Regions from separate parts of the Paenibacillus sp. NPDC056579 genome, predicted to be linked through region 2. Evidence: riboswitches for the same ligand, from Rfam matches in the RefSeq annotation. Region 2 holds a riboswitch; the other holds the start of a gene.
The links. Region 2 has a riboswitch for cyclic di-GMP ahead of ACFQ88_RS29065 (transglutaminase-like domain-containing protein). Riboswitches for the same ligand answer to the same signal wherever they lie in the genome.
Positions count from the first base shown of each region.

Region 1 (4,209 bases), on a different contig from region 2:
TTTCTTTTACGATCTCATTATATTCTGTGATATGATATTAGAATAATGAATAATATAGATAGCTTATATAAGTGGAGGTAATAGGTAATGGAGCATCATCTGGACGGGTACCGGGTATTTCTCGCCATCGCCAAGACAGGCAGCTTCTCCCGAGCGGCGGAAGCGCTGTATATTACTCAGCCGGCGGTAAGCCATTCGATGAAGCAGCTCGAGGAAAAGCTGGGCGGGCCGCTGTTCTTCCGCACATCCCGCGGGGTGAAGCTGACGGTGGAAGGAGAGGTGCTGCTGCGCTATGTCGATCAGGCCTTCAGCCTTCTGACGGAAGCGGAACGGAAATTGACCGAGATGCACCAAATGCTTGGAGGCGTCGTCCATATCGGAGCCAACGATACGCTGTGCAAGCATATTTTGCTTCCTTACCTCGAGCGGTTCCACAAGCAATATCCCGATGTAAAGCTGCATATTACGAACCGGACCTCTCATGAGACGATCAAGCTGCTAAAAGAAGGCAAGATCGATTTCGGCATCATCAATTTACCGGCAGAAGATCCGCAGCTGACCATTCGTCCGTGGAAGCCGCTGCACGATATCTTTATCGCAGGAGCAAGCTTCGGGCATTTAAAGGACCAGCCGGTCTCCGCCGCCGAACTGGCCGCCTACCCAATCATCATGCTGGAAAAAGACAGCAGCATGCGCAGCTATATCGACCGGTATTTTCATAGCCAGCAGGTGCGGCTCGTTCCCGAGTTCGAGCTGGGCAGCATGGATCTGCTCATCCAATTCGCCAAAACCGGCCTAGGCATTTCCTGCGTTACGGCGCAATTCGCCGAGGATGAGCTTTCCTCCGGCGAGCTGTTCGCCCTGCAGCTGGAGCCGCCCATACCGCCCCGGCATATCGGGATCGTGACGTTAAAGGACGTCCCGCTATCTTTTGCAGCCAGAACGATGCTCGATCTTTGTCTGCAGCAGTAAGCGCAGTCCGACAAAGCAGGTCCAGCGCTTTTTTCTCCATAAAAAAAGCACCCCCTACTGCCCGTTCGTGCAGTAAAGCATGCTTTATTCGAAGATTCTATCGTGGTTAGAAAACCTATCGTTATGCTCCGGTTCGAGGCTTGGCGGGATCGCAATTCGGTCGTTTGACTCCTGCCGTCTGCGCCAGCTTCGTCAAATAATAGCACAGCTCGCGGGCCATATGGTCCGCTATTAGAGGCTGTACCGTACCTAGCATTTCTTTGCTCAGAGCCAGCTCCTCCAGCTCCCGCAAAAACTCGCGGAACAGCGCCGACTCCAGCTCAACTTCCTTATGAAAACGGGACAATGCCGGAAAATCATGCAGATTCGTTCTCATATATCCTGCCAGCTCGATAGCTTTTACATAAAAATCGGTAAAATGCGCCTCGAACGTCCTGCTCATCTCAATCAGCCGTTTTTCCGTTATATCAAGCTCTGCTGCAATGATACCGGCATGACCTGACGTATCCGAGAGCCAGATCAAATGATGGTGCACTTCGTCAAATACGGGCGGCGTTTCCCCTTCCAGCAAGAAGGGCAGCACCCTCAAATATTCCTCAACCTCATTCACCATATGGTTCAAGAAAGTGGGGGAAAGCTGAATGCCTATGCGGCCTGCAAGCGAGCGTTCCAGCAGATGAAGCTTGAAGAGCCGGATCTCCTGGGCTTTTTGAAATGCCGCCTGATTCAGTTCCATCATTTGGGATACACCATCATGCTGCCTTGCCCGCTCCAGCAATCGATCGAAAGCGGCTATAAAGCAGCTTGTGCGCTCTATTTCTTCCTGTTCGTTCGGGGCGAGCGCATTGAAGATGAAGCGGGCATGATCGCCAAGCACTTGAAGCCAAAACCGATGTTCGAACAAGGCGGCCGAGCCATAGTCGGACTGGTCCACGGTTGCACTCCTCCCATAGGCAGCTTGTATCCGGCATACCTAGTTACTTGGCGTGTTTCCGGATCATAGGCATTTGTCATGATTTCTACTCCTATGCAAGGTATGCTCAATCATCCGGCTCGGTGCATAACCGCTAATCCTTGATCCCTACGTCGTTTGAGCAACAAGCGCTATCATCGCTTTTATTAGGCTAAACGTCTTGCTTCGGCACGACAGCTCAAGTAGTCATACAGACTTAAGAACAAGTCATTGACAAAATCGCACCGGAACGAAAATTTCACTTCGCCGCGCCAGTAAAACGTCAGCAAATGGCTGTTTTTGCCCATCACCATCTCTACATCCCAGCATGGATTGTGCAGATCGAACACTTCCTGGTTTATAAACATTTTAGGGCCTTCATTCGACAAATAGACTCCGATCAGATTGCTGCCGATTTTTGTGAAAAAGCCTTGTCTGGTCATAAACTCCCGTTCTTCGTTCGACATGATCTCTCTCCTTCCTTTGATTGTGTGTACTCGAAACATGAGAAAAAACTCCTCGTCACCTAGGCGGGAGTCCGCTATATATGCGTATCACCGTTCCTTCGGCAGCTGGCTGGCAGGTTTGCTCCTGAGAAGATCCTTAGCCCCTTTAGCTTTGCGTCGCAGGCTTTCGCCTGTTTTGCCTTTTTCGAGTTCGAAATTTGTCAATTCGTGTAATGAAATACGACAAGAATAGCATATAAGATAGGACCAATGGAATACATAATTCAAATTTCCTATTTTTGTTCCGTTTCTACGGACTTAAGACTCATTTTGTATAAAATTTGTCCTCTGTAGTAAAACCATGTACCCGCTAGCGTAATAACAGCCATAGTCGTAAATAAGGACGGACCGCCCCAATGAGTAAGAAGAACGCCCCCCACCAACGGACCTACAAAATGCCCGACATTGTTAAACGACTGAGCTCCGAAATAGGTCCCTCTCATCCCCTCCGGCGCCAATTGGTCGACGAGCACGTTCGCTTGAGGGTAATTGAGAATTTCACCCAACGTGAAAAAGAACATCGATACCATAAAGCCGAACCAGCCTGCGGATACGGCAAAACCGATATCTCCGACGGCGAACAATACATTGCCTGCGGTAATAGCAACCATCGGCCCCCAGCGTTCGAACATCCGCGACAGCGGCACTTGAAACAAGACGACGACAACCGCATTCAAGCTCATCAGCATGGCGAACAGCGCCGCGCCGCCTGCTACATTTTGCTCCACATATTGCGATAAAGTCACCGTCATTTGGGCATACCCGATAGCCCCCATTATCGATCCGCCGATATAATAACGGAACACCCGGTCCGCACGTACGACATTCCAGGAGGACTTTATCGTTATGTCGCTCCGTTTCTCCCCCTCAATCCGCTTGATTCCGAATCGCAGCAGCAGCACGTACAATCCGATCGCATACAGCAAGTAAATCAAGCCTGTAGCCATGAATGGAAGCCAAACCTCCATTGTGCTGAAAAAAGCGCCAAGCAGTGGACCCACCGCCACACCAACGTTGATGGCAATGTAGCGCAAGGAAAATACTTTCAGCCTTTTTTCACGCTCCGTTACATCGGCCATCAGTGCTTGAGACACCGGCTCATACAAGGAGCGGCATAGTCCGTTCAGCATATTCAGCAGCATGAAGGCAAGCGGAGACTTGACCATCGCGAATCCTCCAAAAACGACGACCCAGCCGGACAAGGCGAACAGCATGATCGTTTTGCGCCCCAGCCTGTCCGACAAAGCGCCGCCGACAAATCCGCCGACGGTAGCCGCCAATGGGCCCAGGCCAACGATCAAGCCTATAAGGACGGGGTTTATATGCGATTGTTTCGATAAGTAAATGGCCAGAAAAGGCATACTCATGGATGAAGCGGTTCGGGCGAGGATCGTGCCTAGCAGAAGAACATGAACGATAGGATGATAGTCTTGCAAAAAGCGGAGTAAACGCTGCATACGGTGTGCCCCTTTACGGTAAATCTAGTACGTCCGTTTTATTTACCATAGGTAAATAAATAAAAAGATTTTCCCATTATACTGCAAACCGCTGTTTTTGTCTTTACAAAAAAGTTAGCCGCTTCCCCTATCTTTACACACAAAAAAAGCCCGGCTGCTTGCGCCAGGCTTCTCGGTTTCTGTCATGGATTCGTCGTATCAACGCTGAATCACGATTTTTTGATATATTTCGCCGCTTTCTCGATAGCTTCGTCTTCCGTGGCTCCGGTTACATACCTTCCGTTAATGAAGATAAATGCAAACCGCGAGCAAGGTCCGCAGT
Region 1 covers NZ_JBHTVD010000002.1:570,323-574,531, reverse strand. The annotation lists gene ACFQ88_RS10115 (LysR family transcriptional regulator) at 88-972, shown strand; gene ACFQ88_RS10110 (DUF2935 domain-containing protein) at 1,094-1,906, opposite strand; gene ACFQ88_RS10105 (hypothetical protein) at 2,092-2,391, opposite strand; cyclic di-GMP riboswitch class I at 2,489-2,581, opposite strand; gene ACFQ88_RS10100 (MDR family MFS transporter) at 2,664-3,887, opposite strand; gene ACFQ88_RS10095 (YuzB family protein) at 4,097-4,209, opposite strand, start outside.
Region 1: linked by a shared signal. The riboswitch ahead of ACFQ88_RS10105 (hypothetical protein) and the one ahead of ACFQ88_RS29065 (transglutaminase-like domain-containing protein) in region 2 are both predicted to bind cyclic di-GMP.

Region 2 (4,209 bases):
TCAAAAAAGCGAAAACGGACCCGAGCCGTATTCATAAGCACGACCCGGGGCATCCGGAAATTTGCCCAATATACGGTTATCATGCCGCTTTTCTTCCGGAGGGAAGGCAGGAGATCGAGCAGAGCTGCCGCAGCGGTGCCATTGGATGCTCTGACTGCAAGAAGCGGGTAACGGATGCGATGAATACGGTGCTCGAGCCGATTCGGGAGCGCAGACGGCAGTATGAGCAGAAGCCGGCATTTATCGACGAGCTGCTCATGTCCGGTACGGATGCGGCACGCTCCATAGCCCAAGAGACGATGCTGGAAGTGCGGGAAGCTATGAGCATTGACTATTTCGGCAAAAGCGGCAGACGGGGTTAAGTATAAAAAAGAGCGCCGGACGGCGGGTACGATAAGTACCTCCGTTCCGGCGCATTTCATTAGGAAACGTGTATGATTTTATTTTTGTGCAGGCACGAGTTTTGCCGCTTCCACGGTTTGTAGATTGTGCAGTTGTACCGGTACCGCTGCAGCATCATCCAATTTGCCTTCTTTTATTTCCATTGGCTTCACCAAGATGACCTCGCCGTCCGCTTGTTCCAATTGCGCAGCCGCAGTCGATGTTGCCGGCAACGCTTTGATCCACATTTTGACCGCTTGTGTAGAAACAGAATCCCCGCCCGCTTCAGTCAATGGAATAAGCTGCATCGGTGCTGTTTGCGATGCATCCACTTGAATGGCTTGTGCGGAGGGTGTCAATGTTTTCAATTCCACTGGATGAGCTTGATCCGCTCCGGCTCCCGCCGATCCAATTCCTGTCAAAAGACTTCCTGCCAATACGGTTGCTGCGATAATATTCATGTTTCTCCATCTCCTTTTAGGTCGTTGTGTCTTACAAGATTTATTGTACAGGTCATCTCCGGCAAAACTTTGGACCAAATGTGGAAAAACGATGGGACGGGGTAGGGAGGCATAAAAAAACAACCTGCATGGATGCAGGCTGTCCATAATGTGCGCCCGGCAAGGGCGTTTAACTAGACTAATAGATTTGCGTAATAGTATAATCGGCAGCTTGCTTGATCATCGGAGTATCTTGTCCGTTTTGAACGCGAGCCGCGTCATAGGTTGTGTCGATGGTGATCCATTGATTGCTGTCTTTCAAGTACACTTGGTTCCACGCATGAAACGTAGCCGGAGCCGAAGCCTCGTAACCCATCGCGAGCCGGGTCGGAATGTTCAGACTGCGGGCCATTGCGGCAAATAGCGCAGCGTAATCGTAGCAAATCCCTTTGGAAGTATCGTAAACGGCATCCAGATCAGGGGTGTAGCCGGAATCGAGCGCTTGTGCCTTAGCGTAGTCATATTGAATGCTGCGAACGATATAGGAGTAAATGGCGGCCGTTTTTTCTCTATCCGACATCGCGTCACTCGTCAGCCGCTTAGCCTCTGCGACGGCTTTTGTATTGCTATTCCAATCGATCATCGGGATCGACTGTACGAATACGGCGTTCTCGTCGTCCATCTTCAGCTCGATGCTTTCTTGCGAGACGACTTTATATTTATTTTCACTTAGGAATTGGGCGATGGTGATGCTGTACGTTCCATTGCCTTGCTGCAATGGATATTGGGCCCCGTTCGTCAGATAATAATCGTATTTGTTATTGTCCTTCGATATGCGCACGATCGCTTTCGTATCGTTGAGGTCGGAACCGGCAACCGTGATGATGCCTTTATCCAAAGCGCTGCGGTCTACGGTGTAGGGTGCAGCCGCCTCTATACCTTTTGGCGATCCTATCAGAAGAGCGGCTAGCAAAGTCATCGTAAAGAGTTTTTTGAACATAAAAAAAGCTCTCCTTTCGGTAACTGGCTGCCATTTTAGTCCGTTCGGACTAAGGAAGGCCCTGTAGCTTTGCGTCCCCGGCTTTCGCAGGGTTTGCCTTTATCGGTTGAAAGCGCCGAATTTTTTTTATAGTTCTATCATACCATATGACTGTCGAACTTTGTACAGTTTCTTTCCAATTATTACTTTTCTACCAATCTCGCCTTAACGATGATACGATGGGTCCCGGTATCGATAGGATGGCACGTAATCAATGTAATGTCCCGATCCTTGCCGTTGCCCTTCAATACCCAGACATCCTCCGGAAGCACATACAGCTTCTCGTATACTTCATAACGGTACTGATGTTGTCCCGTGTCTACTTCGATAAAGTCACCTTGCTCTACTTCATCCAGCCTGTTGAAGTTCTTCCCGTAGGTCAAGCTTCTATGACCCGCAATGGCATAGTTTCCTACAGCGCCCGGTTGGCCTGTACCCGCAATGCTCGCAACGGAAAGCTTAAGATTGGCTGTGGTTGCATCGGTGATGATCGGCAGCTTCAGCTTAATCTTATCGATGCTCAGCACTCCCTCGAGCTTTTTATTGCGAAGAGGGTCGGGTGCCGACGTCGGCTCGGGCGTCAATGGCTGCTGTTGTTGTTCTTCCGGCGGAACTTCCGCTGAGGGAGGCGCAGTAATAGCCGATATCGGGACAGGGGTAACGGTTTGCCGGGTATCCGGCGACCCAGGCCCTTGATCGATACGCTTCATGGTTTCCGTCCATTGCCTCATAAGCTGTTCCTGCCGGTAGCTTTCATAGCGGTCATTGAGCGTTGGATAGAGAAAAATAAGCATCCCCAGCAAAATACAAAGCGACGGTAACATTCTTTTGATCATCAGAATGGCCTAACCTACGAGTTTTTCAGCCATTTGCGGCGCAGCATGAAGCCCAGAAGGATCAAGGCGATACCGGCAGCTTGTACATAAACAGGGCTGGACTGTCCCGTTTTGGGAAGCGTCGCTGCAGGTGCTCCAGTGTCCGGCTGCGGACTGCCAAGCGGCACTTCCTGAGGCTCAACATCCACGATGATCTCCGGATGGTTGGTCTCGGGCTGACCCGGCTGGGCCGTGTCTTGTCCGTTCTCCGGCTTCACGACAGGCGGAGGACCTAGCGGGACCTTGATGTCGCCGTCAATTATGGTTTCTTTCTCCGGCTGCTTCGGATCGGTTGGCGGAACGGCTCCAGGCGTTGGCACCGGTACCGGCGTTGACGGTGAATCCGGTGAATCGGATGATCCCGATGAATCGGTTGAACCCGGGTTGGAAGTGTCCGGGAGCTTCAAGTTGGTTACGGTCAGCTTGCTGCCGTTCGCTGTCTGAATGGTGACCGGATATTCTTTGGAATCGAGTACGTAGCCAGTTGGAGCCATCGTTTCCTTCACAACGTAGTCGCCTGCCGGCAGCTTGTCGAAGACAGCGGTTCCGGTGGCGTCCGTCGTTGCCGCGCCGATTCGATTCAATCCGGAATCCTGCTTCCGGAACAGCTCGAAGACAGCTCCGCTAAGTACCAGCTCGCTTTGGGCCGAATCGACTTTGCGGATCGTCAGGGAGCCTACCGTGACCGGCGGCTTAGGTGTGTCGGTTTTCGTATTGGCAACGGTTAGCTGAATGTTGCCCGTGCTCTGAATAGTGACCGGATACTCTTTGGAATCGAGCACGTAGCCGGCCGGAGCCGCCGTTTCCTTCACAACGTAATCGCCAACCGCCAGCTTGCTGAAGGTGGCGGTTCCGCCGGCGTCCGTCGTTGCCGTACCGATCCGATTCAATCCGGGATCCTGCTTCCGGAACAGCTCGAAGACAGCTCCGCTGAGCAGCAGCTCGCTTTGGGCCGAATCGATTTTGCGGATGGTCAGAGAGCCTTCAATGACCGGCGGCTTAGGGTTGGAAGACTTCGTGTTGGACACCGTTATCTGGAATCCGCTCGCGCTTTGAATCGGCACGGAGTATTCTTTGGAATCGAGAATATAGCCTTCAGGAGCGGCGACTTCTTTCACGACGTAATCTCCTGCAAGCAATTTCTTGAATTCGGCTGTACCGCTTGCATCGGTTGTCAAAGTGCTGATAAGCAGCTTCTCCGAGCCGGATTTCCGGTAAAGCTCGAAGGTTGCGCCGCCAAGCCGAACCGTATGGTCCGACCCGTCCACTTTGGTGACCGTGAGCGAGCCTCGGATCCCGCTGATCGTACCGGAGCCGCTGCTGACTCCTACTACGATCGTGTTGGTTGTATCTTTGGTTACCGTAATTTCATTATTGCCCGAGAACGCAATTTGGTTGGATACGGCATCTTTATCGTTGGCAACAATGAGAGACTGATATTCCAATATGGCCGACGTGGAAAGAACCTTCAGAA
Region 2 covers NZ_JBHTVD010000009.1:160,828-165,036, reverse strand. The annotation lists gene trpS (tryptophan--tRNA ligase) at 1-362, shown strand, start outside; gene ACFQ88_RS29070 (hypothetical protein) at 441-842, opposite strand; gene ACFQ88_RS29065 (transglutaminase-like domain-containing protein) at 1,021-1,821, opposite strand; cyclic di-GMP riboswitch class I at 1,837-1,929, opposite strand; gene ACFQ88_RS29060 (class D sortase) at 2,004-2,696, opposite strand; gene ACFQ88_RS29055 (collagen binding domain-containing protein) at 2,711-4,209, opposite strand, start outside.